One region of the Pseudonocardia sp. EC080619-01 genome, then DNA from elsewhere that is predicted to be linked to it. Evidence: predicted binding sites of a transcription regulator. Region 1 holds the regulator's gene; each other region holds the start of a gene.
What was found. The regulator LexA, encoded in region 1, represses DNA repair genes until DNA is damaged. The targets are predictions, from matches to a motif close to CGAACACGTGTTCG.
Positions count from the first base shown of each region.

Region 2: a site for LexA is predicted at 5,949-5,962, ahead of recN (DNA repair protein RecN). Genes of this name have one in related genera too.
Region 3: a site for LexA is predicted at 7,354-7,367, ahead of uvrA (excinuclease ABC subunit UvrA). Genes of this name have one in related genera too.

Region 1 covers NZ_CP012184.1:1,096,086-1,106,602, reverse strand. The annotation lists gene miaA (tRNA (adenosine(37)-N6)-dimethylallyltransferase MiaA) at 1-636, shown strand, start outside; gene dapF (diaminopimelate epimerase) at 633-1,505, shown strand; gene hflX (GTPase HflX) at 1,561-3,063, shown strand; gene AD017_RS05070 (hypothetical protein) at 3,141-4,274, shown strand; gene lexA (transcriptional repressor LexA) at 4,300-5,034, opposite strand; gene AD017_RS05060 (hypothetical protein) at 5,243-5,575, shown strand; gene AD017_RS05055 (hypothetical protein) at 5,751-6,389, shown strand; gene nrdR (transcriptional regulator NrdR) at 6,723-7,211, shown strand; gene AD017_RS05045 (vitamin B12-dependent ribonucleotide reductase) at 7,379-10,258, shown strand; gene AD017_RS05040 (hypothetical protein) at 10,365-10,517, shown strand, end outside.
Region 2 covers NZ_CP012184.1:213,099-223,615, forward strand. The annotation lists gene AD017_RS00990 (CTP synthase) at 28-1,803, opposite strand; gene AD017_RS00995 (copper transporter) at 1,828-2,745, opposite strand; gene steA (putative cytokinetic ring protein SteA) at 2,742-3,917, opposite strand; gene recN (DNA repair protein RecN) at 4,048-5,892, opposite strand; gene AD017_RS01010 (NAD kinase) at 5,993-6,904, opposite strand; gene AD017_RS01015 (TlyA family RNA methyltransferase) at 6,901-7,725, opposite strand; gene AD017_RS01020 (hypothetical protein) at 7,728-7,934, opposite strand; gene AD017_RS01025 (HAD hydrolase-like protein) at 8,201-9,220, opposite strand; gene AD017_RS01030 (lipopolysaccharide assembly protein LapB) at 9,217-10,517, opposite strand, start outside.
Region 3 covers NZ_CP012184.1:244,718-255,234, forward strand. The annotation lists gene pheT (phenylalanine--tRNA ligase subunit beta) at 1-429, opposite strand, end outside; gene pheS (phenylalanine--tRNA ligase subunit alpha) at 475-1,527, opposite strand; gene AD017_RS01115 (RNA methyltransferase) at 1,574-2,416, opposite strand; gene rplT (50S ribosomal protein L20) at 2,418-2,801, opposite strand; gene rpmI (50S ribosomal protein L35) at 2,874-3,068, opposite strand; gene infC (translation initiation factor IF-3) at 3,165-3,701, opposite strand; gene uvrA (excinuclease ABC subunit UvrA) at 4,057-7,080, opposite strand; gene AD017_RS01140 (MBL fold metallo-hydrolase) at 7,446-8,120, shown strand; gene AD017_RS01145 (AraC family transcriptional regulator) at 8,145-8,975, opposite strand; gene AD017_RS01150 (DUF2000 domain-containing protein) at 9,025-9,480, shown strand; gene AD017_RS01155 (hypothetical protein) at 9,455-9,787, opposite strand; gene AD017_RS35105 (hypothetical protein) at 10,453-10,517, shown strand, end outside.

The sequences.
Region 1 (10,517 bases):
GTCGGCGGGTCCGGGCTCTACGTCCAGGCGGTCCTCGACGAGCTGGAGTTCCCCGGGACCGATCCGGGGCTGCGTGCCGAGCTGGAGGCGGAGCTGGAGCGGGACGGGCCGGGGGCGCTGCACCGCAGGCTCGCCGACGCCGATCCCGCGGCGGCCGCCGAGGTGCTGCCGTCGAACGGGCGGCGGATCGTCCGCGCGCTGGAGGTGATCGCGCTGACCGGCGGCCCGTTCCGCGCGACGCTGCCCACCACCGGTGCCCCCCGCTACGGCGCCGTGCTGCTCGGCGTCGACCGCGACGTCGCCGAGCTCGACGAGCGGGTCGCGCTCCGGGTGGACCGGATGCTCGGCGACGGCCTGGTCGAGGAGACCCGCGGCCTGCTGCCGCACGGGCTGGCCGAGGGCCGGACCGCGTCCCGGGCACTGGGGTACCGGCAGGTCATCGAGGCGCTCGAAGGGGATCCCGACGCCCCCGACCTCGCCGCGGTCCGCGAGGAGACCGTCCGTGCCACCCGCCGGTTCGTGCGGCGGCAGCGGTCCTGGTTCCGCCGCGACAAGCGGATCCACTGGCTCGACGGCGCGGCCCCGGACCTGGTCGCGGACGCGCGGTCGGTGCTCGCTCGTACCCTGGTGGCATGAGCGGCGGGATCGAGTTCACCAAGGGCCACGGCACCCGGAACGACTTCGTCGTGCTGCCCGATCCCGACGCCGCGCTCGACCTGACCCCGGAACGGGTCGCGGCGCTCTGCGACCGCCACGGCGGCATCGGCGCCGACGGCGTCCTGCGCGTCGTGCGCTGGGCGAAGCTGGCCGGGGACGAGTCGGTGCCCGAGCCGGTCCCCGGCGTCGAGTGGTTCATGGACTACCGCAACGCCGACGGCTCGGTCGCCGAGATGTGCGGCAACGGGGTGCGGGTGTTCGCCCGCTACCTGCACGAGCGCGGCTGGGCGCCCGGCGGCGGCCCCGTCGGCACCCGGGCCGGGGTGCGGACCGCGACGCTGTCCGGCGACACCGTGTCGGTCGACATGGGCCCGGTCGCGATCGGTCCGGCCTCGGTCGCGACGACCGGTGGCGCCCGGTTCGACGGCATCGCCCTCGACGTCGGCAACCCGCACCTGGCCTGCGTCACCGCCACCGACCCGGACGCGCTGGACCTCACCGGGGCACCGGCCGTCGACCCGGAGGTGTTCCCTCGCGGCGTCAACGTCGAGTTCGTGACCCCGCTGGACGGCCCGGCCGACGGCGGGCGCGTCCGGATGCGGGTGCACGAGCGGGGCGTGGGGGAGACCCTGGCGTGCGGCACCGGGACCGTCGCGGCCGTCGTCGCCGCGCTGCGCGCCGCCGGGCACCCGGCCGGTGACGTGCACGTCGACACCCCCGGCGGCCGGCTCCGGGTGACCGTCGGGGCGGGCGACGACGCGGCCACCGGCACGACGGTGCTGCACGGCCCCGCCGTCCTGCTCGCGACCGGCGAGATCGACCGCTCCTGGTGGGACCGGCCCGCCTGACCGGCGCGAATCCGGGCGGACACACGCCCGCCGACGTGGAACACTGGACGGCACGATGACTGAAGCCCACACCGCCGCCGTGCCGTCCACGTCCGCAGGGTCCGCCGTCCCGTCGGCGGGCGAGCTGGACCTCGAGGAGCGCTCGTCGCTCCGCCGGATCCACGGCCTCTCCACCGAGCTCACCGACATCACCGAGGTCGAGTACCGGCGGCTCCAGCTCGAACGGGTCGTGCTGGTCGGGGTGTGGACCGAGGGCAGCGCCGAGCAGGCCGACGCCTCGCTCGCCGAGCTCGCCCGCCTCGCCGAGACCGCGGGGTCCGAGGTCCTCGACGGACTCGTGCAGCGCCGCTCGACGCCGGACCCGGCGACCTTCATCGGCTCCGGCAAGGTCGACGAGCTGTCCACGGTGGTCCGCGCGACCGGCGCCGACACCGTGATCTGCGACGGCGAGCTCTCACCCGGCCAGCTCCGCCAGCTGGAGGAGCGGCTCAAGGTCAAGGTGATCGACCGGACCGCGCTGATCCTCGACATCTTCGCCCAGCACGCCCGCTCCCGGGACGGCAAGGCGCAGGTCGAGCTGGCCCAGCTGTCCTACCTGCTCCCGCGCCTGCGTGGCTGGGGTGAGGCGCTGTCCCGTCAGGTCGGTGGCCGGGCCGCAGGCGGTGTCGGCATCGGTGGCCGTGGCCCGGGTGAGACGAAGATCGAGCTGGACCGCCGCCGGATCCGGGCGCGCATGTCGAAGCTGCGGCGCGAGATCGGGGCGATGCGCCAGGTCCGCGAGACCCAGCGCGGGAACCGCACCCGCAACGAGGTCCCGTCGGTCGCGATCGTCGGCTACACCAACGCCGGCAAGTCCAGCCTGCTCAACCAGCTGACCGACGCCGGGGTCCTGGTCCAGGACTCGCTGTTCGCGACGCTGGACCCGACGACGCGCCGCTCCGAGACGCCCGACGGGCGCGCCTACACCCTCACCGACACGGTCGGGTTCGTGCGGCACCTGCCGCACCAGCTCGTCGAGGCGTTCCGCTCGACGCTGGAGGAGGCGGCCCGGGCGGACCTGCTGGTGCACGTCGTCGACGGCTCCGACCCGCTGCCCGACGACCAGATCGCCGCGGTCCGGCAGGTCCTCGTGGAGATCGGCGAGGAGCAGGGCGGCACCATGCCGCGCGAGCTCCTGGTGATCAACAAGGTGGACGCCGCCGGTGACCTCGCACTGGCCCGGCTGCGGCACGCCCAGCCGGAGGCGGTGTTCGTTTCCGCGCACGACGGCAGCGGCATCGGGAAGCTCCGCGACCGGATCGCGGAGCTGCTCCCGCGCCCCGAGTACGAGGTCGACCTGCTGCTGCCCTACACCGAGGGTGCGCTCGTGGCCCGGCTCCACGACGAGGGCGAGATCCTCGCCGAGGAGCACACCGGTGAGGGCACCCGGGTCCGCGCCCGGGTCGGCCCGGAGCTCGGCACCGCGGTGCTCCCGTACGCCGTCGGCGGGACCGCGACGGTGCCCGCGGACACCGATCCTGCGGGCACCGACCTGCCCGCGACGGCGGCAGGGCACTGAGCCCGAGGGGGCCCCGCACGTCCCGGCCCCGCACGTCCCGGCCCTGCATGTCCCGGCCCCGGCGGAGCAGGCTCCGTGTGGGGCCGGTCGCCGTCGCGCTCGGGATCGTCCTCGGCATCAGCGGTGCCGGAGCCGGCGGGGTGACGGCGGCGCACGCCGCGCCGGACGAGGTCCCGGGGGCCCCGCCACGGACCGGGGCCGCACCCGGGCCGGCAGCGCCGCGTCCGGTCTGCACGGCCGAGGACCCGCGGGCCGCCGAGCTCTCCGGGCTGGTCGCCGAGGGCCCACCGGGAGCGGGCCCGGTGCGGTACCGGGCGATCGTCGACGGCGGCGGAACCGGCGAGGTCCTCACGCTCGACCCGGTGACCTGCGCGGTCACCGAGATCCGGGACACCGGTGTCCGGGTCACCGACGTCGAGGACCTCGGCGCGACACCCGACGGGACCCTCTGGCTCGCCGACATCGGCGACAACCGCGGCGACCGCGGCACGGTGCGCCTGGTCGAGCTGCCGGTGTCCGGGCCCGCGCGGGCGCACGACCTCGTCTACCCGGACGGGCCGCGCGACGCCGAGGCGATCCTCCTCGCCGACGACGGGACCCCGCTGATCGTCGCGAAGACCACGGGGGCGGCCGGGGTGTACCGGCCCGCCGGCCCGCTCGACGGCGGCGCCACACCGGTCACGCTGGACCGGGTCGGCGAGGTGGTCCTCCCGTACTCCGCCACGTCCGGCGGCCCGCTCGGCGCCACCGGGACCCGGACGGTCACCGGGGGAGCGGTCGGCCCTCCCGGCGCCGACGGTGGCCGGGTCGCCGCGCTGCGGACCTACACCGACGCGTGGGTGTTCCCGCTGCGCCCGCCACCGGACGGCCGGGTCTCCGCGGACGCGCTCGTCGAGGCCCTGCGCGCAGCGCCGCTGCCGGTGCCGCTGCCGGACGAGGCCCAGGGGGAGGCGGTGGCCCTCGACGGCCGCGGGACGCTGCACTCCGGCTCGGAGGCCCGCGGGCTCTCGCCGGCGGGCGTCCGGGCCGTGCCCGGCGTGGCGACGGCCGCGACCGCCGCGGCGGCCCCCGTGGTCGCGCAACCGGCGGAGGTGCCCCGCACCGGGTCGTTCCCGCCGTGGCTGCCCGCCGTCGCCGGGGCCGGGGTGCTCGGGGTGTTGCTGCTGGCCGGGATCGGCGCGATGGTCCTGCACGGCCGTCGGCGGAGCTGATCCGCCGACGGCCCGGTCCCGCGCCTCAGAGCCGGCGCATGACCGCGACGACCCGGCCCAGGATCGACGCGTCGTCCCCCGGGATCGGGTCGTACGCCTCGTTCGCCGGCATCAGCCAGATGTGCCCGTCCTTGCGGCGGAACGTCTTCACCGTCGCCTCGCCGTCGATCATCGCGGCCACGACCTCGCCCTGCTCGGCGACCGGCTGCTGCCGGACGACGACCCAGTCCCCGTCGGTGATCGCGGCGTCGACCATCGAGTCGCCCTTGACGTTGAGCAGGAACAACGTGCCCTCGCCGACGATCTCCCGCGGGAGCGGGAACACGTCCTGCACGGCCTGCTCGGCGAGGATCGGCCCGCCCGCTGCGATGTCACCGAGCAGCGGCACGAAGGCCGGTGCCGGGCGCTCGGACCGGACCGCCTCGGTGTCCGCGTCGGTGCCGTCGCCCGCCGCGGCCTGCTCCGGGCTCCGGACGTCGACCGCCCGGGTCCGGTTCGGGTCCCGGCGGAGGAAGCCCTTCCGCTCCAGGGTCCGCAGCTGGTGGTGCACCGAGGAGGTGGAGGTCAGCCCCACCGCGTCCCCGATCTCGCGCACGCTCGGCGGGTACCCGTACCGATCCACCCAGTCCCGGATCACCGACAGGACCTTCCGCTGCCGCGGGGTCAGCCCACGGGTGTCGGCCGGGGGCTCGGGGAACTCCCGGACGTCCGCGGATCCCGGCCCGGCGGGCGCACCGCCTCCGGACTCGTCCGCTGCCATCGCATTCGCCTCCTCGAGGATCTACCGGCACGAACACTAGCCAAGTCCGGGCCGTCCGCCAAACATGCGTTCGAAGTTCGTGCCGGGCGTGTCGTGGATTCCGTCGGACCCCGGTGGTAGAACATCGCACAGGCGTTCGATCGAACATCGATTCGACGACTTCGGTCCGGCGCCCGTACAGCGCCGGAGACCGGGAGGGGTGGAGATCGTGAGCGCGACGACGGAGGTGCGGGTGGTCCCCGGCGGTGTCCGCCCGCCGGTCACCGCGGAGCTGGTTCGGGCGGCGCCGCTCGCGGTGCCGCCGCCGCCGTGTGGGACGACGGTCCGGGTGTCCTCCGCGACGCCTGCGGCGGTCCGGATGCCGCCGGGTGCGCGCTCGGCGGGGTCGGCGGGTGCGCCCTCCGTGCTGCACCGGGCGGTCGCCGCCGTGGGCGTGCTGGTCGCCTCCGCCACGGCGGTCGTCGGGCTGGGCCTGCTGGCCGAGGTCGCCACCGCCGGCGTCGTCCCGGTCGCTCCGGCGGCCGTGTCCACGGGTCGCTGACCCGCCGGCGTCGGCGGGCCCGCGGGCGCCCGCCGGCGGCCCCCGTTTCTGTCGGGGGCCGGTGCTACACAGCTCGTACACCCGTTCGACCGGGCTCGGGGAAGGGCCGGTCGGGGGTGAGCAGGGCGCGCGGCCGGGTGTGGCCGGGCGCCGACGGCGAGGAGCAGGAGGAGCCATGCGAGAGCTCGACGTGCGTGACGTGGCGCGGGGGACCCGCGAGACGGCGCGGGGAACGCGCTCCGCCGGACCGCGTGAGCGCAGGCGCCCGGTCCGGCCGGTCTGCGCGGGCGGGGGCCGCTCCACGGCGGCGCTGCGCGACGCCGACCCCGTCGAGGACCGGGCGGTGCCGGTGGCCGAGGGCGTCCGCCGGCTGTCGGCGGCCGAGCGTGCCGCGCTCCGCTGGGCCGGCATCGAGCGGGCCGAGGGCGGCCACGACCGTCCGGAGCGCACCGGGCGCCGCACCGTCCACGGTGTGCCGGTCGTTCCGGGCGCGGCACCGGCGTGGCGGACGGCGGGGGTCCCCGGGCGTGACCGGCGGCCGGTGGCGGCGGACCCGTCGTCCGTGCCCGCGCCGCGTACGGTCCGTCCGCTGCACCGCCGGTGCGTCGCCCCGGCGCGTCGCCGGACGCGGCAGGCGCAGGCGCACTCGCGGGGCTCCCGGCTGCTGGCCGGGGTGGCGGTCGCGCTGTGCGCGGCGACCGCCGTCGTGGTGCTCGGGCTGCTGGGTGACGCGGCCGCCGGGTGGAACGCCGGCGGCGCGACGGCCCCCGCGAGCCCGGCGGGGCCGGTCGTGACGGCGGCGACCGGACGCTGACCGGTGGCCGCCGGGCGCGACACACCGGCGTGTCGCGGAACCGGGTGGCCGTCCGGCGCGGTCGTTCCGGGGCGACGGACGGCGGGCGGAGCCGGCGTGCACGACCTGATCAGGGCGTATGCATCCGTTCATGATCGGTTGCTGTCGGCGGGGGCCGGGAGCCGGTGTGCGAGGCTTCGGGTCCCGATCGGGCGAAGCTCGGCGCCGCGCCGCCCCTGGGATGGCGCACCCCTAGATGTAGGGGTTACATTGGTGTCGTTCTCCCACGGGTTGGGGAACAGGTCATCGCGGAGAGTCTCCGGTAGGTCGCGGGAGAAAGAGGGTGGGTACGTCGTGCGTTGCCCCTTCTGCCGCCACCCGGACTCGCGGGTGATCGATTCCCGGACCGCCGACGACGGGACGTGTACCCGCCGTCGCCGGTCTTGCACCGCGTGCGGTCGCCGGTTCACCACGGTCGAGGAGACCGTGCTCGCCGTCGTCAAGCGCAGCGGGGTGAGCGAGCCCTTCAGCCGCCAGAAGGTGGTCGGAGGGGTTCGGCGGGCGTGTCAGGGCCGGCCGGTCGACGAGGACGACCTGCAGCAGCTCGCCCACAGGGTCGAGGAGACGGTGCGTGCCCGCGGGGCGGCCGAGATTCCCAGCCACGAGGTGGGGCTGGCGATCCTCGGACCGTTGCGCGATCTCGACGAGGTCGCGTACCTGCGGTTCGCGAGCGTCTACCGGTCCTTCTCCTCCATCGAGGACTTCGAGAAGGAGATCGCCGATCTGCGTACGGCGGCTGCCGGGGAAGCAGCCGACGACGCGGCCGGCAACCGGGACGGCTGAACCGGGCGACCGATCGGACCGGTGCGGGCACCAGGGGGCGCGCACACCGGCACCGCGGGAGCCACGTCGGCAGGACCGGAAGGGGGACGGTGCACGGCACCGTCCGGGGAACGCCCGCGCACCCCAGCGCGCGGGCGGGCAGAGGACGTCGGATGCGGAGGCAGTTCATGACCGAGACCGTCGGGGGCCCGACGACAGGCACCGGGAGCGAGAGCACGAACGGCGCGGGGGAGGCCCCGAAGGCCGCCCGCGGCCGGGGCAAGGCCGGCGCGAAGCGCCGTGGCCTGACCGTGCCGCGCGTCTTCACCACCGAGGGCGTCCACCCGTACGAGCAGGTCGAGTGGGAGCGCCGGGACGTCGTCATGACGAACTGGCGTGACGGCACGGTCAACTTCGAGCAGCGCGGCGTGGAGTTCCCTTCGTCCTGGTCGGTGAACGCCACCAACATCGTCACGAGCAAGTACTTCCGCGGTGCGGTCGGCTCCGAGACGCGGGAGTCCAGCCTCAAGCAGCTCGTCGAGCGCGTCGTCGGGACCTACCGGCGGGCCGGGGTCGAGAACGGCTACTTCGCCACGGACGCCGACGCCGAGGTGTTCGACCACGAGCTGACCTGGATGCTGATCCACCAGGTGTTCAGCTTCAACTCGCCGGTGTGGTTCAACGTCGGCACGCCCAGCCCGCAGCAGGTCAGCGCCTGCTTCATCCTGTCGGTCGACGACACGATGGAGTCGATCCTGAACTGGTACCGGGAGGAGGGCCTGATCTTCAAGGGCGGCTCCGGTGCCGGTCTGAACCTCTCCCGCATCCGGTCGTCGAAGGAGCTGCTGTCCTCCGGCGGCACCGCGTCGGGCCCGGTCTCCTTCATGCGCGGTGCGGACGCCTCCGCCGGGACGATCAAGTCCGGGGGCGCGACCCGCCGGGCGGCGAAGATGGTCGTCCTTGACGTCGACCACCCCGACGTCGAGGAGTTCGTCGAGACCAAGGCCAAGGAGGAGGCCAAGGTCCGCGTGCTGCGCGACGCCGGCTTCGACATGGACCTCGGCGGTTCCGACATCACCTCGGTGCAGTACCAGAACGCCAACAACTCGATCCGGGTCTCCGACGAGTTCATGCGCGCCGTCGAGGAGGACACCGAGTTCGGCCTGCGCGCCCGGATGACCGGCGAGGTGATCGACACCGTCGACGCCCGCAAGCTCTTCCACGGCATCGCCGAGGCCGCCTGGAACTGCGCCGACCCCGGCATCCAGTACGACGGCACGATCAACGACTGGCACACGTGCCCGGAGTCGGGCCGGATCACCGCGTCGAACCCGTGCTCGGAGTACATGCACCTGGACAACTCCAGCTGCAACCTCGCGTCGCTGAACCTGCTGAAGTTCCTCGACGCCGACGACCGGTTCGACGCCGAGACCTTCGCCAAGGCCGTCGAGCTGATCATCACGGCGATGGACATCTCCATCTGCTTCGCGGACTTCCCGACCGACCCGATCGCGGACACCACCCGGAAGTTCCGGCAGCTCGGCATCGGCTATGCGAACCTCGGCGCGCTGCTCATGGCGACCGGGCACGCATACGACTCGGAGGGCGGCCGCGCGCTGGCCGGCGCGATCACCTCCCTCATGACCGGTGCCGCGTACAAGCGCTCCGCGGAGCTCGCCGGTGTCGTCGGCCCGTACGAGGGCTACGCCCGCAACGCCGAGGCGCACCAGCGGGTGATCCGCAAGCACGCGGCCGCGAACGACGGGATCCGCACCTTCGCGGCGTCCACCGCGATCCAGAAGCTCGCCACACTGACCTGGAAGCAGTGCCAGGAGATCGGCGAGGCGAACGGCTGGCGCAACGCCCAGGCCTCCGTGCTGGCACCGACCGGCACGATCGGCCTGATGATGGACTGCGACACGACCGGCATCGAGCCGGACCTGGCGCTGGTCAAGTTCAAGAAGCTGGTCGGCGGCGGCTCCATGCAGATCGTCAACCAGTCGGTGCGCCGGGCGCTGGACAACCTCGGCTACCAGGCCGAGCAGGCCGAGGCGATCGTCGAGTACGTCGCCGAGCACGGCCACGTCGTCGACGCCCCGGGCATGCGGCCCGAGCACTACGAGGTGTTCGACTGCGCCATGGGCGAGCGGTCGATCGCGCCGATGGGACACGTCCGGATGATGGCGGCGGCCCAGCCGTTCCTGTCCGGTGCGATCTCCAAGACGGTGAACATGCCCGAGCGGGCCACCGTCGAGGACGTCGAGCGGATCTACCTCGAGGGGTGGCGGCTCGGCCTCAAGGCACTCGCGATCTACCGCGACAACTGCAAGGTCGGCCAGCCGCTGTCCGCCGGCAAGGGCGGCTCCGGCGAGAAGACGGCCGAGGCGGAGCCGAAGGTCGTCGTCGAGCAGCGGCCCATCCGCAAGCGGCTCCCGAAGAAGCGCCCCAGCGAGACGGTGTCCTTCACCGTCGGCGGTGCCGAGGGCTACCTGACCGCGGGCAGCTACCCCGACGACGGGCTCGGCGAGATCTTCGTCAAGCTCGGCAAGCAGGGCTCGACGCTCGCCGGCGTGATGGACGCCTTCTCGATGTCGATCTCGGTGGGGCTGCAGTACGGCATCCCGCTCGAGTTCTACGTCTCGAAGTTCTCCAACCTGCGGTTCGAGCCGGCCGGCATGACCGACGACCCGGACGTCCGGATCGCGACCTCGGTGCTGGACTACCTGTTCCGCCGTCTCGCGCTGGACCACCTGCCCTACGAGAAGCGGGTCCAGCTGGGGATCTTCTCCTCGGACGAGCGGTCGGCCCAGGTCGAGAGCGACTACGGCTCGGGCTCGGAGAACCTGGACATGGAGGAGTTCCGGTCCTCCGTGCCCACGTCCGAGAAGAAGGACGAGGCCGGCGTCGAGCCGGCTCCGGCCGAGGTCGGCAGCTCCACCGAGTTGCTGGAGCTGCGGCTGGGCAAGGCCGCGGACGCCCCGCTGTGCATGACCTGCGGGACGAAGATGCGGCCGGCGGGGTCCTGCTACCTCTGCGAGGGCTGCGGCTCCACCAGCGGCTGCAGCTGACACCCGGCACGACACCGCGGGGCGGTACCGGACGACTCCGGTGCCGCCCCGTGGCGCGTCGCGAGGCCCCGCGGCGGAACCCTGGGGACAGGGAGGGGAACCACCGGTGCAGGACCACACGCACGAGCTCGCCCGGCGGCTCGGCATCGACCCGCGGGTCCTCGCTCTGCTGGTCGCGGCACCGTGGCGACCCGCCTCCGGCGACGGCGGGACCCCTCCGGCCGGGGACGACGACCCACCCGCCCGCGGACGGGTGTTC
Region 2 (10,517 bases), 880 kb from region 1:
GGGACGGCCGCCGTCGGCGCGGGTGGATCAGCTGCCGGGCGTGCTCTCCGCCGGCACGGAGCCGTTGGTTCCGGTGGAACCGGCCGGCTCGTCGCCCTCGACCAGCTCGGCGTCGTCGTCGCCGTTGGCGCGGCCGGGCAGCCGGACCGGCAGCCGGTCCTCGGCGCGGTACCGCAGCGCAGCCTTCACGAACGCCGCGAACAGCGGGTGCGGCCGCGTGGGACGGCTCTTCAGCTCGGGGTGCGCCTGGGTACCGACGAAGAACGGGTGCTGCGACGCCGGCAGCTCCACGAACTCGACGAGTGTGCCGTCCGGCGACGTGCCGAACACGAGGCCGGCGTCGGCGAGCTGCTGCCGGTAGGCGTTGTTGACCTCGAACCGGTGCCGGTGGCGCTCGGAGATCTCCCGCGCCCCGTAGGCCTTGGCCGCCACGGAGCCGGGCTGCAGCACCGCCGGGTAGGCGCCCAGCCGCATGGTGCCGCCCATGTCCCGCTCCCCCGCGACGACGTCGCGCTGGGTCGCCATCGTCGAGATCACCGGGTGCTCGGTGTCCGGGTCGAACTCCGAGGAGCTCGCCCCGTCGAGCCCGGCGATGCTGCGCGCCGCCTCGATCACCATGCACTGCAGGCCGAGACACAGTCCCAGGGTCGGGATGCCGCGGGTGCGGGCGTGGGTGATCGCCCCGAGCTTGCCCTCGATGCCGCGGATGCCGAAACCGCCGGGCACGAGAACGGCGTCGACGCCGTCGAGCGCCTCGGCCGCGCCGGCCGGCGTCTCGCAGGAGTCCGACGGGACCCAGCGGACGGCGACCTTCGCGTGGTGGGCGAACCCGCCGGCACGCAGCGCCTCGGTGACCGACAGGTACGCGTCGGGCAGGTCCACGTACTTCCCGACGAGCGCGATCGTCGCGGTCTCCTGCGGGTGGTGCACACGCTCCAGCAGGTCGCCCCAGACGGTCCAGTCGACGTCGCGGAACGGCAGGCCGAGCCGGCGCACGACGTAGGCGTCGAGGCCCTCGCCGTGCAGCACCTTCGGGATGTCGTAGATCGACGGGGCGTCGGCGCACGCCGCGACGCCGTCGAGCTCGACGTCGCACATCAGCGAGATCTTGCGCTTCATCGCCCCCGGGATCTCCCGGTCGGCCCGGAGCACGAGCGCGTCCGGCTGGATACCGATGTTGCGCAGCGCGGCGACGGAGTGCTGGGTCGGCTTCGTCTTCAGCTCGCCCGACGGCGCCAGGTACGGCACCAGCGAGACGTGCAGGAAGAAGCAGTTGTCCCGGCCGACCTCGTGCCGCACCTGGCGGGCGGCCTCGACGAACGGCAGCGACTCGATGTCGCCGATGGTGCCGCCGACCTCGGTGATCACGACGTCCGGCGCGATGCCCTCCGCGTCGGGCTCCGCCATCGCGAGGACGCGGTCCTTGATCTCGTTCGTGATGTGCGGGATGACCTGCACGGTGTCGCCCAGGTACTCGCCGCGGCGCTCCTTGGCGATCACCTCGGAGTACACCTGGCCGGTGGTGACGTTGGCCCGGCCCTGCAGGTCGCGATCCAGGAAGCGCTCGTAGTGACCGACGTCGAGGTCGGTCTCCGCACCGTCCTCGGTCACGAAGACCTCGCCGTGCTGGAACGGGTTCATCGTTCCGGGATCGACGTTGAGGTACGGGTCGAGCTTCTGCATGGTGACGCGGAGCCCGCGAGCGGTGAGCAGTTGGCCCAGGCTCGAAGCGGTGAGGCCCTTACCCAGCGAGGATGCGACCCCACCGGTGACGAACAGATGACGGGTGGCGCGAGTCTGCACGGAGCTTCAGCCTACCGATCGCGCTCAGAGGGTCGGAACCGGGCCCGTGGAACCCGCGCCGGAGCCGTACTGACCGGCCCGTCCGGCGTTGCGCTCGGCGAGCGCGAGGACGGTCGCGACCCGGCCTGCCGAGGTGCCGACGCCGTCGACGGTCGACGGTCCGGGTCCCTGGCCGGCGTCCGCGCGGACGGCCCCCACGGCCGACGACGGGCCGGCGTCCCGTCCGGCGAGCACCGCCCCGGCGCCGCGGCGGTCCAGCTCGTCGGCGAGCCCGGCGGCGGTCGCCGCGGACCCCGCGGCGTCGACACCGCCGAACGCGCCGCCGGTGACGACGACGGCGAGCCGCCCGGCGGACAGCTCCCCCTCCGGCGTCTCGGCGAAGCCACCCCCGGCGAGCCCGGCGACGACCGCACCGGCCTGCTGCGGGTCCGGCGCGGCCCCGCCCTGCGGGGCGAGCAGCGCGGAGCCGAGCAGGCCACCGGCGAGCGCTCCGGCGTCCGACGACGCCGGCAGCTGCGCCCCGGCGGGCAGCAGCCGCGCGGACAGGTCCCGCAGCTGGTCGGCGCGGGCCGGGTCGGTGACCGCCGGGGTGAGCACGACCTCGCCCGCGACGCTGCCACCGGCGGTGGTGATCAGCTCGGCGACGGCGCGCGTGTCGGCCGGGTCGGCCCCGAGCGCGACGACGGTGACGGGAACCCCGGCGAGCTTCTCCCTGACCAGCCCGGGCGCGGTGCGCGCGGTGAACTCGTCGCTCGCCCGCTGCTGCGCCGCGAGCGTGTCCCGCTCGGTGCGCAGCTGGTCGATCTCACCGGTGCCGGTGGTCGACGCGACCGTGCTCGCGATCCGCTGCGGCAGCCCGACGGTCGCGACGGCGACCCCGGCGGCCAGTGCCAGCACGAAGACGGCGACCAGGGCGATCCGGTGGTAGCGCCGCGAGATCACGCCGGGAACCAGGACCGCACGGTCTCGACCAGCCCACCGGCCCACTCCAGCACCGCGGGCCCGGCGCCGGAGACGAGCACCGCCACCACGACGGCGACGAGTGCCGCGGCGATCAGCAGGAGCAGCGGCGCGAACGACGTCCGGCTCCGGTACATCTGCGCGATCATCTCGCCGTCGACGACCGACCCGCCTGCCTGCAGCCGGGTCAGGAACGTCGACGCGTTGCTGCCGGACCGGCCGCGGTCGAGGAACTCCGCCATCGACGCCGACAGCCCCACGGTGACGATCATGCTGGCGCCACGGTGGTGCGCCAGCAGCAGCGCGAGGTCCTCCGGGTTGGCCATCGACGGGAAGGTGACCGCACTCGCGCCGAGGTCCTGCACGCGGTGCAGACCGGGGGCGTGCCCGTCCGGGAAGGCCGGCACGACGACGTCGGCCCCGCTGGTCAGCGCCTGGTTCGACACCTCCGACGGGTCGGCGACGATCAGGTCGGGCCGGTACTTCGCGTTGACCAGCGCGTCCGCACCGGCACCGACGCCGACCAGCACCGGCCGGTACTCCTTGATGTAGGCCCGCAGCCGCTTCAGCACCCCCGCGTACTCGAAACCGGCGGCGACGACGAGCACGGGGCGCCCGTCGAGCGCGATGTCGATCTCCGGGACCCCGTGGCCGTCGAGGAGCAGGGACCGCTCACGGCGCATGAACTCGGTGGTGTTCGCGGCGAACGCCTCGAGCTGGTGGGTGAGCCCCTGCTTGGCCTCGTCGAGGGCGTCGGCGACGGTGTCCTCGGTCTGTTCGCGGCCCTCGCCGAGCGGCTGCTCCCCGGAGTACAGGACTCCCTCGTGGAGCCGGACCTTCGCGCCGTCCTTGACCGAACGCATGATCTCGGTGCCGCAGTCGTCGACGAGCGGGACCCCGGCCTCGACCAGCACCTGGGGGCCCAGGTTCGGGAACCGGCCGGAGATCGACGGCGACGCGTTGACGACCGCCGCGACCCGCGCGGCCACCAGTGCGTCGGCGGTGGCGCGGTCGAGGTCGACCTGGTCGAGGACGACGATGTCACCGGGCCGGAGCCGGCGCAGCAGGGCTTCGGTACGACGGTCGGTGCGGGCCGGGCCGGTCAGCCCCGGCAGCTCCGGTCGCGTTCGGTGCAGCAGGCCGGACAGCTTCATGGCGGGCACTGTGACACCCGGGAGGCCCGGGACGGTGCAGGCACGCCGCAGCGTGACCACAGTGTCACCGCCCGAGGCACGACGCCCGACCCGCGACGGGACACCCTGTCGCGACGGCGACGCGAGCCCGTCACCCGGCCTGTGCGACCTTCCGGCGCCGGGTGCCGCTCCCGCCGCGTGTCGCGCCGGCCCGCCGCGACCGGGCCTGGGCCAGGTCCGCCGGCTGCTCGGCGGCGCGGTCGGCCTGCCGGTGCGCGGTGGCCGCGGCGAGCAGCTCCTCGGCGTGCGCGCGCCCGGTGTCGGTGTCGTCCATCCCGGCGAGCATGCGGGCCAGCTCCTGGGTCCGCTCCTCCTCGGACAGCCGCGTCACGCTGGAGCGGGTGACACCCTCCTCACCGGAGGCCTTGTGCACCACGAGGTGCCGGTCGGCGTAGGCCGCGACCTGCGGCAGGTGTGTCACGACGATCACCTGGTGGCGGGCGGCCAGCCGGGCGAGGCGGCGCCCGATCTCGACCGCGGCCCGGCCACCGACGCCGGCGTCGACCTCGTCGAAGACCATCGTCGGAACCGGGTCGGAACCGGCCAGTGCGACCTCGAGGGCGAGCATCACCCGGGAGAGCTCACCGCCGGAGGCGCCCTTGTGCAGCGGCTGCGCGCTCGCCCCGGCGTGCGGGACCAGGCGGATCTCCACCTCGTCGACCCCGCCGCTGCCGGCGTGACACTCGCGTCCGCCGACGACGAGGGACGGCCCCCCGTCACCAGCGGGCCGGGGCGCGACACCGACCTGCAGCTGCGCGTCCTTCATGGCCAGCCCGGCGAGTTCGGCGGTCGTCGCCTCGGCGAGCCGCCCGGCCGCCTCGGTGCGTGCCGCGGTGACCTCGGCGGCGTGGCCGGCCAGGTCGCGGGCCAGCTCGTCGCGGCGGCGGGCCAGGTCGGCGAGCGCCTCGTCGGAGGTGTCCAGCCCGGCGAGCCGGTCGCGCGCCGTCGCGGCCCAGTCCAGGACACCGTCGGTGTCGGCCGCGTACTTGCGGGTGAGCGACTTCAGCTCGGCCTGCCGGGCGAGCACCTGGGACAGCCGCTCCGGGTCGGCGTCGAGCCCGTCGAGGTAGACCGACACCTCGGCGGCCGCATCGGCCAGCACGGCGATCGCCTCGGCCAGGCGCGGCCCCAGCCCGGCCAGCGCGGGATCGTCGCTGCCCTCGGCCAGTCCCTTGGCCTGCCCCGCGAGGCCGACCGCCCCGGGGGTCTCGCCGTCGTCGGAGCCGGACAGCGCCATCCGGGTCCCCTCCGCGGCGGAGCGCAGGTCGTCGGCCTCCACCATCCGGCGGGCCTGGTCGACGAGCGCACGGTCCTCACCGGGCTGCGGGTCGACGGAGTCGATCTCGGCGAGGCCGTGCCGCAGCATGTCGGCCTCCTGGGCGAGCCGGCGCGCGTTGTCGCGGCGCTCGGCCAGCTCGGTGACGATCTCCAGCCACTCGGCGCGCACCGCCCGGTAGGCGGCGAGGGGCGTCGCGACCGGGTCACCGGCGAAGCGGTCGAGCAACGCGCGCTGGTCCGAGCCGCGCAGCAGGCGGAGCTGGTCGTTCTGCCCGTGCACGGCGAGCTGGGCCTCGGCGAGACGGCCGAGCACGCCGTTCGGCACCGACCGGCCACCCAGGTGCGCGCGGGACCCCCCGTCGGCGGAGACGGTGCGGGCGGCGATCAGCGTGCCGTCGTCGTCCGCCTCGGCGCCGACCTCCTCGGCCAGCGCGAGCGCACCGGGGGACGCCGTGAACCGCCCCTCCACGACGGCCCGCCGCGCGCCCGCGGACACCCGCGACGACTCGGCGCGACCGCCACCGAGCAGGTTCAGCCCCGTCACCGCCATGGTCTTACCGGCCCCTGTCTCGCCGGTGAGCACGGTCAGGCCCGGGTCGAGCTCCAGGGTCGCGTCGTCGATCACGCCGAGTCCCTGGATCCGCATCTCGGACAACATGCGGGCGACCATACGTTCGAAGACCGACGGGCACCATGCTCGACGCGCCACGAGACCGAACGGATGTTCGCGCGGTCGGCTCCGTGCGCCGAACGGTCGATCAGGTGTTCGATCCCCGGCCGCGCCAGCCGCGGACGGGGAGATCGAACTTCCGGACCAGGCGGTCGGCGAACGGCTGCGCGGCGAGCCGCACCATCCGGACCGGCTCGGTCGCCCGGCTGAGCTCGACCCGGGAGCCGGGCGGCACCGAGACGGTGCGACGGCCGTCGCAGTCGAGGACCGCCGACGGGCCGTCGGCGGACACCTCGATCGCCACCGCGCTGTCCGGTGCGATGACCATCGGCCGGGCGAACAGGGCGTGCGCGTTGCTGGGGACGACGAGCAGCGCCTGCACCTGCGGCCAGATCAGCGGCCCGCCCGCGGAGAAGGCGTAGGCGGTCGACCCGGTCGGCGTCGAGCAGAGCACCCCGTCGCACCCGAACGACGACACCGGCCGGCCGTCGACCTCCAGGACGACCTCCAGGATCCGCCCGCGGGTGTTCTTCTCGACGACGGCCTCGTTCAACGCCCAGGTGCGGCCCAGGACGGTGCCGTTCGACCGGACGACGGCCTCCAGCGTGGTGCGTTCCTCCACCTCGTAGTCGCCGGCGGCGAGCTTCTCCAGGGCCTCGTCGAGGGTGTCCTCCTCGGCCTCGGCGAGGAATCCGACGTGCCCGAGGTTGACGCCGAGCAGCGGCACCCCGGCCGGGCGGGCGAGATCGGCGGCGCGCAGCAGCGTGCCGTCGCCGCCCAGGACGAGCACCGCCTCGGCACCGCGGGCGCACTCCGGACTGCCCGGGACCTGCACCGGGGTGAAGTCCTCCGGCACGTCGGGATCGGCGCCCAGCTCCGCCCACTCGTCGGCGAGCACCCGGACCCGCAGCCCGAGCCGGGCGAGCTCGTTCATGACGTTCAGCGCGGTCTTGCGGTTCGCCGGACGCCCGGTGTGCAGGACGAGCAGGATCTCCCTCATGCCGGCCCTCCCGCGACGGCACCGGTCAGCAGCGGCTCCAGGTCGGGTGCGGTCGTGGCCCCTCCGGCGCCTGGGCGGTGCAGGTGCAGGAAGTACTCGACGTTGCCGGAGGGCCCCGGCAGCGGGCTGGCCGTCGCGTCGAGCACGACCAGCCCCAGGTCGACGGCCGTGGCCGCGACCTCGCGCAACGTCTCGGTCCGCAGCTCCGGGCTGCGCACGACGCCGCCGGACCCGAGCCGCTGCTTCCCCACCTCGAACTGGGGCTTGACCATCGGCAGCAGATCACCGCCGGGCGCGGTGCAGGCGGTCAGTGCGGGCAGGACGGTGCGCAGCGAGATGAAGGAGAGGTCGGCGACGGTCAGGTCCACCGGACCCCCGATCGCGTCCGGCTCGAGCGCGCGGACGTTGGTGCGGTCGTGCACGTGGACGCGCTCGTCGGACTGCAGCCGCCACACCAGCTGGCCGTATCCGACGTCGGCGGCGACCACCTCGCGCGCACCGCGGGTGAGCAGCACGTCGGTGAACCCCCCGGTGGAGGCGCCGGCGTCGAGGCAGCGGAGACCGGCGGGGTCGACGCCGGTGAACGCGTCGAGGGCGCCGAGCAGCTTCTTCGCGCCGCGTGAGGCCCACTCGGGTTCGCCGTCGTCGTCCGGGCGGACGACGACGGGCGCGTCCCGGTCGACGACGGTGGCGGCCTTCCCGGCGGGCATGCCGTTGACCGAGACGCGGCCGGCGGCGATCAGCTCCGCGGCCTGGCCGCGGGAGCGGGCGAGCCGGCGCCGGACCAGCTCGGCGTCCAGGCGGGATCGGGTGGGCGCCACCCTCAGCCCCGCTCCGACCCGGCGGTGAGCGCCCGGCCGAGCGCCGAGTGCACCCGCTCGAACGCCTCCGGGTGCTCGGACACCGGGCGCTCGGCGAGGGAGTCGAGGCCGGCGACGGCCTCGTCGACGTCGGCGCGCAGGTCGGCGACCGGACGCTGCTCCGGCGGACGCGGGTCACCCGGGCGCGGGCCGGGTGTGGGGACGCTCATCGATGATCTCCGGGGACGGGGGACTCGTCGTCACGGTAGCCGACCCCACCGACGGCCGGACGCGACGGCCGACCCGACGGACAGGTCGCGGTCACCGGTGCGCCGGACGGCCTCGGGCGCACCGGCATCCGGTCGCCGCGGCGGCACCGCCCGTGGATCACCGGGCCGCGTCGGCCCGCCCATCGAGCCGCCCGTCGAGGGGTCGCCGGGGCGGTCGTCAGACCACCACTCGTGGCCGGTCCTCGGGCCGACCGTCGATCCGCTCGTCAGTCCGCTCGTCGGTCCGCTCGCCGGTCTGCGAGGCCCAGTTCGTGCAGCACGCCCGCGGCCACGTCTCCGGAGGCGGTGACCCGGTGCGTGCCGTGCTCCCATGCGGCGGCGCAGAGCACCCGGAGCGCGTCCACGACGGGCTCGTCGCCGTGGCCGTCACCGGACAGCACGAGGGCATCGCCGTCGATCTCGGCCCGCCAGCCGTCCCGGGCGCCGGGCACGAGCTCGTCCGGGTGCCGGGTGAGCGCAGCCAGATCGGCCCCGATGTAGGTCGGACGCAGTGCGGGAGGCGCGGCGAGCAGGTCGGCGGCACCGCTGACGCCGGTGAGGACCATCAGCGACGGCGCACCGAGGGCGTTCGCGCCCTCGATGTCGGTGTCGAGCCGGTCGCCGAGCACCAGCGGCCGGTCGGCGTCGCCCTGCCCCTCGCAGAGCAGGCGCGCGCCCGGCTTGCCGGCGACGGCCGGTTCCACACCGGAGGCGTTCCGCACGACCTGCACCATCGAGCCGTTCCCCGGCAGGGGGCCGCGCTCGGTCGGGAGCGTGAGGTCGACGTTCGTCGCGACCCAGAGCGCTCCCGCCCGGATCGCGAGGACGGCCTCGGTCAGCTGCCGCCATCCGGTGTCCGGCGAGTGCCCCTGGACGACGGCGTCGGCCCCCTCCCCCGTGCCGGTCGGCACGAGGCCCCGTTCCCGGACCTCGTCGGCCAGCGCCGGGGTACCGAGGACGAGCACCGTCGCCCCGGACGGCAGGCGTTCGGCCAGCATCGCGGCACCGGCCTGGGCGCTGGTGCGGACGTCCGCCACGCGCGCCGGGAACCCCAGGTCCGCGAGGTGCCCGGCGACGGTCGACGGGCTGCGCGAGGCGTTGTTGGTGACGTACACCGTCGGGACGCCGCGGAGCTCGGCGCTCCGCACGGCCTCCACCGCACCGGGGACCACGTCGGGTCCCCGGTACAGGGTGCCGTCCAGGTCGGCGAGGAGGACGTCGTGCCGGGACAGCAGGTCGTCGGTCACGGCCGGTCCGCCTCGGTGCCGTCCGACGGGCGGTCGTGCTCGTCGGCATCGGAGGTGCCGTCGACCGCGTGGTCGTCGCCTCCCTCGGGGTTGTCGCCGATCCCGGGGCCGTCGCCGATCCCGGGGGCGTCGCCGGCCTCCGGGGAGTCCTCGGCCTCCGCCGCGACGCCGACCTCCGCCGTGTCATCGGCCTCTGCGGTGTCACCGACGTCCGCGGTGTCACCGACCTCCGCAGTGTCACCGACCTGTGCCGCCGGCTCCGAGACGGCCTCGGGCGCCGGGACCGTCGCGTCCTCGACACCGGCATCCTCGGCACCGGGCTCCTCGACGACCTCGTCGACGGGGACGTCCTCCCAGCCGATGGTCATCCCGTCGTCGTCGACGCCGGGGAGCTCGTCCCCGGTGAGCTCGGCGATCCGGGCGGCCGCGTCGGTCTGCCCGTCGATGTCGGCGTCGTGCGCGTGCACGAACCACTGCACGGACTCCGACTCCCGGCCGGCGGCCAGGAGGTTGTCGGCGTAGGCGTAGAACAACCGCGCGCTCCACGGGTCACGCCTCGCGGCGTCGAGCTCCGGCACCTGCAGTCCGACGACGGCAGCGTCCACCTCACCGAGATCGCGCCGCGCTCCGGCGGCGACGATGAGCAGCTCGATCCGCTCCTCGGCCCCGAGATCGCGCGCCTCCGGGCTCCGGGCGAGGTCGATCGCCCGCTCGGGACGGCCGAGTGCCCGCTCGATGTCGGCCATGACGTGGACGTGCCCGGGGCCACCACCCATCCGGCGGGCGGCCCGGAACTCTCCGAGCGCCTCGTTCCACTCACCGGCGTGGTAGGCGACGATCCCGGCGGCCTCCCGGACGACCGCGATACGGGACGCCCGGCGCCGCGCGTACCGCGCGTGCTCGAGCGCCCGCTCCGGGTCCTCGTCGACGAGGACGCCCGCGGCCACCAGGTGCCGCGCCACCGACTCCGCGGTCTCCTTCTGGAGCCCGCGCAGGTCCCGGCGCACGCTGCCGTCGAGGTCCGACGGCGTGATCGACGCGGGGAGGTCGGGCTCGGCCACGAAGGTCCGCTCGGCCGACTCGGGGATCACCCGGCGGCGCTCCTGCCTGCCGTCACGGCCGGCACCCGGCCGGTCGCGGCGATCGCCCGAGCGGTCGTCGCGGCGGCCACGCGGACGGTCGTCCCCGCGCCGGTCGTCCCCGCGCCGGTCGTCCCCGCGCCGGTCGTCCCCGCGCCGCTCGTCACGCGGCCCGCGCGCCGGGCGCTCGGCCCGGTCACGCGCCGGCGGGACGTCGT
Region 3 (10,517 bases), 850 kb from region 1:
CGGGGGCAGCACGAGGATCCCGGCGTGGTCCGCGCCGAGGCCGAGCTCCTTCGCCGAGGCGATCATGCCGTCGGAGACGTGCCCGTAGGTCGTCCGCGAGGCGATCGCGAACCCGCCGGGCAGGACGGCCCCCGGCTCCGTGACGACGACGAGGTCACCGACGGCGAAGTTGGTCGCCCCGCAGACGACCTGGCGGGAACGGTCACCCTCGAAGCCGACCCGGCAGTACCGGATGGGCTTCTTGAACCCGGTGAGCTCGGAGATCTCCAGCACCCGCGCGACCGTCACCGGCCCGCTGATCTCCGGGGCCGGGTGGATGTCCTCGACCTCCAGCCCGACCCGCACGAAGGCCTCGCCGATCTCCTCGGGCGAGGCGGGCAGGGCCGCCGGGTCGACGTGCCGGGCGAGCCAGGAGGCGGACACTCGCACTGCTCAGAACTCCTCAGGTGGTGACGCAGGTGGTGGCGGGATCGCTCAGACGCCGAACGCGGTGGAGAAGCGGACGTCGCCCTCGACCATGTCGCGCATGTCGGGGATGCCGTTGCGGAACATCAGGGTCCGCTCGATGCCCATGCCGAACGCGAAGCCGGAGAACTCGTCAGGGTCGACGCCCGCGGCGCGCAGGACGTTCGGGTTGACCATCCCGCAGCCACCCCACTCGACCCAGCCCGCCCCGCCCTTCTTCTGCGGGAACCAGAGGTCCACCTCGGCGGACGGCTCGGTGAAGGGGAAGTACGACGGCCGCATCCGGGTACCGGCCTCCGGTCCGAAGACGGCGCGGGCGAACGCGTCGAGGGTGCCCTTGAGGTGCGCCATGGTGAGACCGCGGTCGACGGCGAGCCCCTCGACCTGGTGGAAGACCGGGGTGTGGGTGGCGTCGAGCTCGTCGGTGCGGAACGTACGGCCGGGGCACGCCACGTACACCGGGAGCTCCCGCTCGAGCAGGGTCCGGACCTGCACCGGCGAGGTGTGCGTGCGCAGCACCGTCCCCGAGTCCTGCCCGCGCGCCGGGTCACCGAGGTAGAAGGTGTCCTGCATGGTGCGGGCGGGGTGGTCCTTGCCGAAGTTCAGCGCGTCGAAGTTCAGCCACGACGCCTCGACCTCGGGGCCCTCGGCGACCTCCCAGCCCATCGCGACGAAGATGTCGGCGATCCGCTCGGACAGCTGGGTGACGGGGTGCCGGGCGCCGCGGGGGCGCCGGTCCCACGGCAGGGTCACGTCGACGGCCTCGTCGCGCAGCACCCGCGCGTCGCGCTCGGTGACCAGAACGGCCCGGCGCTCGTCGAACGCGGCCTGTGCCTCCTGGCGGGCGGCGTTGACCCGCTTCCCGGCGTCGGCGCGCTCCGGGCCGGGCAGCTGCCCGAGCTCGCGGCGGGCCATCGGGATCGGGGCACGGTCGCCGAGGTGGGCCGGCTTCACGGCGGCCAGGTCGTCCAGGTCCGCGGCGGCGTCGAACGCCGCACGCGCCGCCTCCACGGCAGCCTTCAGCGCGTCCGGGTCCAGCGGGTTCGTACCGTCGTCACTCATGGTGCCCCGATCGTAGAGGTGCGCCCCGAACGGGTTTCGGAGCAGGTCAGTCCCGGGCGGACGGGGGCCGCGGGGCCGCCCCGGCCCGGGCGCCGACCGTCGCGTACAGGCAGATCGCTGCGGCCGTGGCCAGGTTCAGCGACTCGGCGCGGCCGTGGATCGGCACCCGCACCCGGTGGTCGGCGGCGGCGAAGACGTCGGGACCGGGACCGTGCGCCTCGCTGCCGAGGATCCAGGCGACCGGACCGGCCAGGATCGGCGCCGCCTCCGGGGCGTGCAGGTCGAGCTCACCGCGGCCGTCGGCGACCAGCGTGGTGAGCCCTGCGGACCGGCAGGCCGCGACGACGCCCTGGGCGTCCCGGTCACGCGCCAGCGGCAGGTGGAAGACACTGCCGGTGGAGGCGCGGACCGCCTTCCCGTTGTGCGGGTCGACGGTGTCCCCGGCGAGCAGGACCGCGTCGCAGCCGGCCGCGTCCGCGACCCGGACCACGGTCCCGACGTTGCCGGGATCGGAGATTCCGGCGCAGACGGTGACGAAGCCGGGACTGCCGGCGAGCGCCGTCGCGAGCGGCACGTCGAGCAGGTCGCAGACCGCGACCAGGCCCTGCGGGGTCACGGTCTCGGACAGGCCGGCCGCCGCCTGGTCGGTGACGGTCAGGACGCGTGCACCCCCCTCCCGAGCCGACTCGACCAGCTCGGGGTGTCGCTGCGCGGCCGCCGTCGTCACGAACAGCTCGTGCACGGGGCAGGCGTCGAGGGCCTCACGGACCGCCTGCGCGCCCTCGACGAGAAAACGCCCGGCCCGATCGCGCCCCGGGCGTCGCAGCAGCTTGCGGGCGGCTGCGACGCGCGGGGTGCGCTCGGTACCGGGCGTCTCGGTACGGGTCACCTCAGGCCGCGGAGCCCTGCTCGGTCCCGGCCGGCAGGTTCTCCTTCGCGACCTTGACCAGCGCGGCGAACGCGGCCGGGTCGCTCACGGCGATCTCGGCGAGGTTCTTGCGGTCGACCTCGACACCGGCGGCCTTGAGGCCCTGGACGAACCGGTTGTACGTCATGTCGTTCGCGCGGGCCGCGGCGTTGATGCGGGTGATCCACAGCTGCCGGAAGTCGCCCTTGCGCTGGCGACGGTCCCGGTAGGAGTAGGTCATGGAGTGGAGCATCTGCTCCTTGGCCTTGCGGTAGAGCCGCGAACGCTGTCCGCGGTATCCGGCGGCCGACTCCAGCGTGGTGCGACGCTTCTTCTGGGCGTTCACCGCGCGCTTCACGCGTGCCATGGTGTGTCTCCTGGGGGGTTTCGGCGCCGGCCGAGGGGGATGGACGGCGCCGGAAGTTCGTGGGGCGGAAAGTCAGCGACCGAGCAGCTTCTTGACGCGCTTCACGTCCGGCTTGGCCACGTCGACCGTGCCCGAGAGGTCACGCTTCTCCTTGCGGGACTTGACCTCCAGCCGGTGACGGAGGCCGGCCTGCTGACGCATCAGCTTGCCGCTGCCGGTGGTGCGGACCCGCTTCGCGGTCCCCTTGTGCGTCTTGTTCTTGGGCATGACGAATCCGTTCGGTGTCGGCCCCCGGCGGCCCGGGGGTCGTTTCGGGTACTGCGTCTCCTCCCACCCGCCGGGCGACCGGCGGGCGGGCCGGACTCACGCCTCGGCTTCCGCCGGGGCGTCGGTGCTGGCGGCGGCCGCGGACTTGCGCGGTGCCGGCTTCTTGGTCGGCGCCAGGACCATCGTCATGTTGCGGCCGTCCTGCTTCGGAGCGGCCTCGACGACGGCGATGTCCCCGATGTCCTCGGCAAGACGCTGCAACAGCCGGTAGCCCAGCTCGGGGCGGGACTGCTCGCGGCCACGGAACATGATCGTGACCTTGACCTTGTTGCCGCCCTCGAGGAAACGGCGGACGTGTCCGCGCTTCGTCTCGTAGTCGTGCTTGTCGATCTTCGGCCGGAGCTTCTGCTCCTTGATCACGGTGAGCTGCTGGTTGCGCCGGGACTCCCGGGCCTTCTGCGCGCTCTCGTACTTGAACTTGCCGTAGTCCATGAGCTTGCAGACCGGCGGGCGGGCCTGGCCGGCGACCTCGACGAGGTCGAGATCGGCGTCCTGGGCCAGCCGGAGGGCGTCCTCGATGCGCACGATCCCGACCTGCTCCCCGTTCGGGCCGACGAGGCGGACCTCGGGCACGCGGATGCGGTCGTTGATGCGGGGCTCTGTGCTGATGGGGTCTCCTGTGTGACTCGCTGTGTCGCTTCTACCTGGTGCGCCGGCGACGACAAGCGAAGACCCGTTGATCGGCCGGGTGGCACACGTACGCCACAGGGCCGGACCATGGACCCGGACGCCGCTACGATCACGGCGCGGGTGGGAGCGGGGCTCCACTTGACGCCCGGAACACACGAGTCAACGCGGCCCCGGGTGGTCGCATTCCCAGGCTAGCAGGCGCTGCCCGGATGCCCGAACCGGGCCCGCCGTCCGGTGCGTCGCGGGGACGTCGGCCCGCCGCCCGCCGGTCCGGTCCCCGGAGGGACGGGCACGCGGATCAGGACGCCGCGGTCGCCCGGCTGCGCCGCCGGGTCGCCGGGGCCGAGCCGTTCGAGCTCCCGCTCCCGGTGGCGCCGTTCGACGAGGCGTCGGCCGTACGGCTGCGGGCCGTGCGGCGACGACGTGGCGCCGGGCTGTCGTCCGGTGTCACCAGGTCGCGCAGGAACCGGCCCGTGTGGCTCGCCTGCTCGGCCGCCACCTGCTCGGGTGTCCCCTGTGCGACGACCGTGCCACCACCGGATCCGCCCTCCGGACCCATGTCGATGACCCAGTCCGACGTCTTGATGACGTCGAGGTTGTGCTCGATCACGATCACCGTGTTGCCCTTGTCGGCGAGCCCCTGGATCACCGCGAGCAGCTTGCGGATGTCCTCGAAGTGCAGGCCCGTGGTCGGCTCGTCGAGGATGTAGACGGTCCGGCCGTTGCTGCGCTTCTGCAGCTCGGAGGCCAGCTTGACCCGCTGTGCCTCACCCCCGGACAGCGTGGGAGCGGGCTGCCCGAGACGGACGTAGCCGAGGCCGACGTCGACCAGGGTCCGCAGGTAGCGGCTGATCGAGGTGATCGGCTCGAAGAACTCCGCGGCCTCCTCGATCGGCATGTCGAGCACGTCGGCCACGGTCTTGCCCTTGTAGTGCACCTCGAGCGTCTCCCGGTTGTACCGGGCGCCCTTGCAGACCTCGCACGGGACGTAGACGTCCGGGAGGAAGTTCATCTCGATCTTGATCGTGCCGTCGCCGGTGCACGCCTCGCAGCGGCCGCCCTTGACGTTGAAGGAGAACCGGCCCTCGGCGTAGCCGCGCACCTTCGCCTCGGTGGTCGCGGCGAACAGCTTGCGGACCTTGTCCCAGACCCCGGTGTAGGTCGCCGGGTTGGAGCGCGGGGTCCGCCCGATCGGCGACTGGTCGACCCGCACCAGCTTGTCGACCTGGTCGACGCCCGTGATCCGGGTGTGCCGGCCCGGGACCTGCCGGGCGCCGTTGAGCTTGTTCGCCAGGACCGTGGCCAGGATGTCGTTGATCAGCGTGGACTTCCCGGAGCCGGAGACGCCGGTGATGGAGACGAGGCCACCGAGCGGGACGTCGACGTCGATCCCGCGCAGGTTGTGCTCCCGCGCGCCGACGACGGTCAGCTTCCGGTCGTGGTCCAGCTCGCGGCGCTGCGGCAGCGGGATCGTCTTCCGCCCGGACAGGTACGCCCCCGTCAGGGAGGTGTCGTGCGACTCCAGCTCCGCGACCGGCCCGGAGTGCACGATGTGCCCACCGTGCTCACCGGCCCCCGGGCCGATGTCCACCGCCCAGTCGCAGGCCCGGATGGTGTCCTCGTCGTGCTCGACGACGATCAGCGTGTTCCCGAGGTCCTTCAGCCGGGTCAGGGTGTCGATCAGCCGCCGGTTGTCGCGCTGGTGCAGGCCGATCGACGGCTCGTCGAGCACGTAGAGCACGCCGACCAGGCCGGAACCGATCTGGGTGGCCAGCCGGATGCGCTGCGCCTCGCCGCCGGACAGCGTGCCGGCGGCCCGGTCCAGCGACAGGTACTCCAGCCCGACGTCGAGCAGGAAGCCGAGCCTGGCCTGGATCTCCTTGAGCACCGCACCGGCGATCACGGTCTGGCGCTCGTCGAGCACCATGCCCTGCAGGAAGTGCCAGCACTCGGCGACCGACATGTTCGAGACCTGGGCGATCGACCGCTCCCCCAGGTCACGGTGCGGCATGGTGACCGACAGGACCTCGGGCCGCAGTCGCGCGCCGCCGCAGGCCGGGCACGGGATGTCGCGCATGTAGCCCTCGTAGCGCTCGCGCTGCGACTCCGACTCGGTCTGCTCCAGGCGACGCTCGAGGAACGGCATGACGCCCTCGAAGTTCGCGTAGTACGACCGCTCCCGGCCGTACCGGTTGCGGTAGCGGACGTGGACCTGGTCGTCGCTCCCGTTCAGCACCGCCTTCTGCGCGGCGGCCGGCAGCTTGCGCCACGGGGTGTCCATCCGGAAACCGATGGCCGTCGACAACCCCGACAGCAGCCGGCCGAAGTACTCGGCGTTGTGCCCGGCGGACCAGGGCGCGATCGCGCCGTCGCCGAGCGACAGGTCCGGGTCGGGGACGACCAGCTCCGGGTCGACCTCCTTCTTGATGCCCAGGCCCGCGCAGGCCGGGCAGGCGCCGTAGGGCGAGTTGAAGGAGAAGGTCCGGGGCTCGAGGTCGTCGACGGCGAGGGTGTGCCCGTTCGGGCAGGCCATCTTCTCGGAGAACCGGCGCTCGCGGCCGGCGTCGTCGTCGGGGAGGTCGACGAAGTCCAGCACGACGAGCCCGTCCGCCAGCCGCAGCGCCGTCTCCACCGAGTCGGTGAGCCGCTGCTTGGCGGTCGCCTTGACCGACAGCCGGTCGACGACGACGGAGATGTCGTGCTTCTCCTGCTTCTTCAGCTTCGGCGGGTCCGCGAGCTGGTGCACGGTGCCGTCGACGAGCCCCCGGGAGTAGCCCTGCGACTGCAGGGTGGAGAACAGGTCGACGAACTCGCCCTTGCGGGTCCGGACGACCGGGGCGAGCACCTGGAAGCGGCTGCCCTGCTCCATCTCGAGGACCTGGTCCACGATCTGCTGCGGCGTCTGCTTCGCGATCCGCTCGCCGCACTGCGGGCAGTGCGGGATCCCGGCCCGCGCGTAGAGCAGGCGCAGGTAGTCGTGGATCTCGGTGATCGTGCCGACCGTCGACCGCGGGTTGCGGTTGGTCGACTTCTGGTCGATCGAGACCGCCGGCGAGAGGCCCTCGATGAAGTCGACGTCGGGCTTGTCCATCTGCCCGAGGAACTGGCGGGCGTAGGCCGACAGCGACTCGACGTACCGGCGCTGACCCTCGGCGAAGATCGTGTCGAACGCGAGGCTCGACTTGCCCGACCCGGACAGCCCGGTGAACACGATCATGCTGTCGCGGGGCAGGTCGATGTCGACGCCCTGCAGGTTGTGCTCGCGCGCGCCGCGCACGACCAGCTTCGGACCGCTCGGTACCGGCTGGGCGCCCGGTGACAGGGCGTCGCCGGCCTCGCGGCGGTCGGTGCTCTGGTCGCTCACGATGCGCGCCTCCTGGAACAGCGGGGTCGTCGGGCCGGACCCGGTTGTGACGCCCGCGGCGGTCGGGACATTCCCGTGACCGGGCTCCGGCGGCCGGTGCGGGCTGTCTCCACGTCCGGCTCCGATGCTAGGTCGGCCCACCGACAAGAACCCGTCGAGCCGGGCTCCGCCCGGTCCCTCCTCGGTGGACGCACCCCGGCACGCGCCGGTCGGTACGCCGGGGACGATACTCGTACGCATGTTCGAGCCGTGAGCGGCCCCGCGGGTGCGACCGGCGGGTTCTCCCCGCCGCGATCGTCGGGGGCGGCCGATACCCTCGCGCCGTGGACGTCCTGGAGAACTACACCGGTCACACCGACCCCGGGGGCGCGGCCATCCGCCGCGACCTGGAGAAGCTCAGCATCAGCAAGATCTCGGTGGGCGAGATGGACAACAACGCCTACCTCCTGGTCTGCAAGGAGAGCAGCGAGGCGCTGCTGATCGACGCGGCGGCGGAGCCGGCCCGGCTGGCCGACCTGATCGGTGCGACCGACGAGCGCCCCGACCTGCGTCACCTCGTCACCACGCACCGGCACGCCGACCACTGGCAGGCGCTGGGCGCGATCGCGGGCATGTTCGAGCCGCGGCTGATCGCCCACCCGCAGGACGCCCCGGAGCTGCCGGCCCCGATGGACGAGCTGGTCGAGGGCGGCGACACGATCGTCTTCGGCGCCGTGGAGCTCGAGGTGATCCACCTGCGTGGGCACACGCCGGGCTCGATCGCGCTGCTCTACCGGGGCGAGGACCGGCCGCACCTGTTCACCGGGGACAGCCTGTTCCCGGGCGGTCCGGGCAAGACCTGGTCGCCGGAGGACAACGCGCAGCTGCTCACCGATCTCGAGGGCCGCGTGTTCGACACCCTGCCGGACGACACCTGGTTCTACCCCGGCCACGGCGACGACTCGACGCTCGGCGAGCAGCGCCCGGGCCTGCCGGAGTGGAAGTCGCGCGGCTGGTGACGCAGGAGGGCCGCCCGGTCGTCGTCAGCGCGTCGCCGGTGCGCCCGGTCGTGACCGGGAGTACCGCCCGGGCGTGACGCCGAGCAGCCGGACGAACCGCCGGTGCAGGTGCGCCTGGTCGTGGAACCCGGCGGTGACGGCCGCCGTCGCCGGGGCCATGCCGTCCAGCAGGAGCCCACGGGCCCGTTCGACGCGGCGGGCGTCCAGGTAGCGGTGCGGGGGCAGCCCGAACCGCCGGGAGAACGCCCGCACCAGGTGACCGGGATGGGCGTGCAGCAGGCGGCCCGCCTCGTCGAGGGTGATCCCGTCCGCCGTGCGGGCGTCGAGGAGGTCGCGCAGCCGCCCGGCGAGGCCGTCGCCGGGCGGCCCCGGATCGGGCGTCCCGGCGGGGGCGAGGTGCCGGGCGAGCCGCTCGGTGACGAGTGCCAGCCGGCTCTCCGCGTGCAGGTCCGTCCCGGACGCGGTCAGCACCCGGTGCAGCTCGTCGAGGCGACGGCGCAGCACCGGGTCGCGCACCCCGGGGTGGTCGACGGCGGGCCCGATCCCGTGGTGCCCGAGCAGCCCGGGCTCGAGGTAGAGCACCCGCTTGCGGAAGCCCGCCCCGCTCGCTGCGCGGCCGTCGTGCGCGACGCCCGGGGGCAGCAGCGTCACCGGGGCCTCCTCGGTCCCGTGCGGCCGCCGGTCCAGGTCGTAGCGGACGGCACCGTCGTCGACGATCAGCAGCGTCCACGTCGCGTGCGCGTGCACCGGGTAGCGGTGCGTGCCGAACCGGGCGTGCAGGACCTCGGCGATCCCGGGGACCCGTTCCGGGCGCCAGGCGACGACGTCGTCCGGTGCCCGCTCCGCTCGGGACATGTGAGGAACGTACAAGACCCGCCGGGCCCGGCACCGGAGGATCGGCCGGGTGACCGCACCCGACACGACGACCGTCCCCGCCCCGGCCCCGGTCGAGCGCCCCGCGACGAAGATCGTGGTGGTGCTCCGCGACGATCTCGCCGGCTGGCAGGTCGCGAACGTGACCGCCTTCCTCTCCGCCGGCGTCGCCACCGCCGTCCCGGAACTGATCGGCGCCCCCTACGCCGACGCCGACGGCAACACCTACCTCCCCACACTCGGCCTCCCGGTGATCGTCCGGGCGGCCGACGCCGCGACGCTCGGGACCTGCCGGGCCCGGGCCGTCACCCGCGGGCTGCCGGCCGCGATCTACACCTCGGCGATGTTCGGCACCGGCAACGACGACGACAACCGGGCCGTCGTCGCCGCCGACCGGGCCGAGGAGCTCGATCTCGTCGGTGTGGCCGTGCACGGGCCGCGGAACGCCGTCGACAAGATCGTCAAGGGGACGCGCGTCCATCCGTGATCCGCGGCGCCGCCTCGTCCGTGACCGCCGCGCCGGGCGGGACGGGGAGCCCGGCCGCCGCGAACAGCTCGGCCCAGCGTGCGGGGCCCAGCCGGTCGACGGCGTCGTCGGCCCCCGCCCAGGCCTGCCGGACCGCCGCGGGGAGGAGCTCGTCGTCCAGCAGGCCCGCGTCGTCCAGCTCGGCGAGCAGCAACGGCACCCGGTTCCCGCCGACTCGGGCGGCCGCCGCGTCCCACTCGGCGGCCGTGAGCGGGCGGTCGCGGTCGAGCAGCGCGTTCACGGTGATCTCGTAGAGGGCCTGGCTCACCCGGCCAGGATGCCGTGACGCGCGGGCCCCGTCGGCGACCGGGCCCGTCCGAGCGGCGTACGGGCTCCGGTCGTGCCGGCGGTACGTCCGTCGCTGTCGTTCACGCACGGTCATCGTTGCAGGACGACCGGCCGCCGTTACTGCTCCGAACGGACGCTGTGCGCGACCACGAGGTGCACTTACCGTGCCCGATCGATGAGCGCTCCCCACGCCGACGACCGTGCCCACGACCGAACCGAGGACCGCCGCAACGGCCATCCGGCCGCCGGTGTGCTCGACGGACCACCGTTGCCGCGTCCCCGTCCGGCACCGTCGCCCGGCGCCGGCGCCGATCGCCGCGCCGCCCCGGACGGAGCGGGCGTTCCCGGCGGCCCCGGTGAGGCGGGGACGCCGGACGGGCCGGGCGCCCTCGGGCAGGCCGGCTTCCCCGGGGTAGCCGGTGTCCCCGGCCCGCGCCGCGACGCCGGACCGATCGCTCCACCGCGCCCACAGGTCCCGGGTCCGCGTGCACCCGGGACCGCCGGACCGGCCGGACACGGGCCCGCCGCACCGGCGGGCCCGGCCCCCGGGGCGACCGAGCTGACCGGCCCCGTCCAGGGCCCGCCGGCCGGCCCGCGCACTCCCCCCCCATGCCCTGGCCTGCGGTCCCGCCGCCCGGAGCGCCCGTGCCGCAGGTGTACCCCGGCGGCCGTCCGCAGCACGACCAGGACCGGCAGGCGGGCCGGTGGAA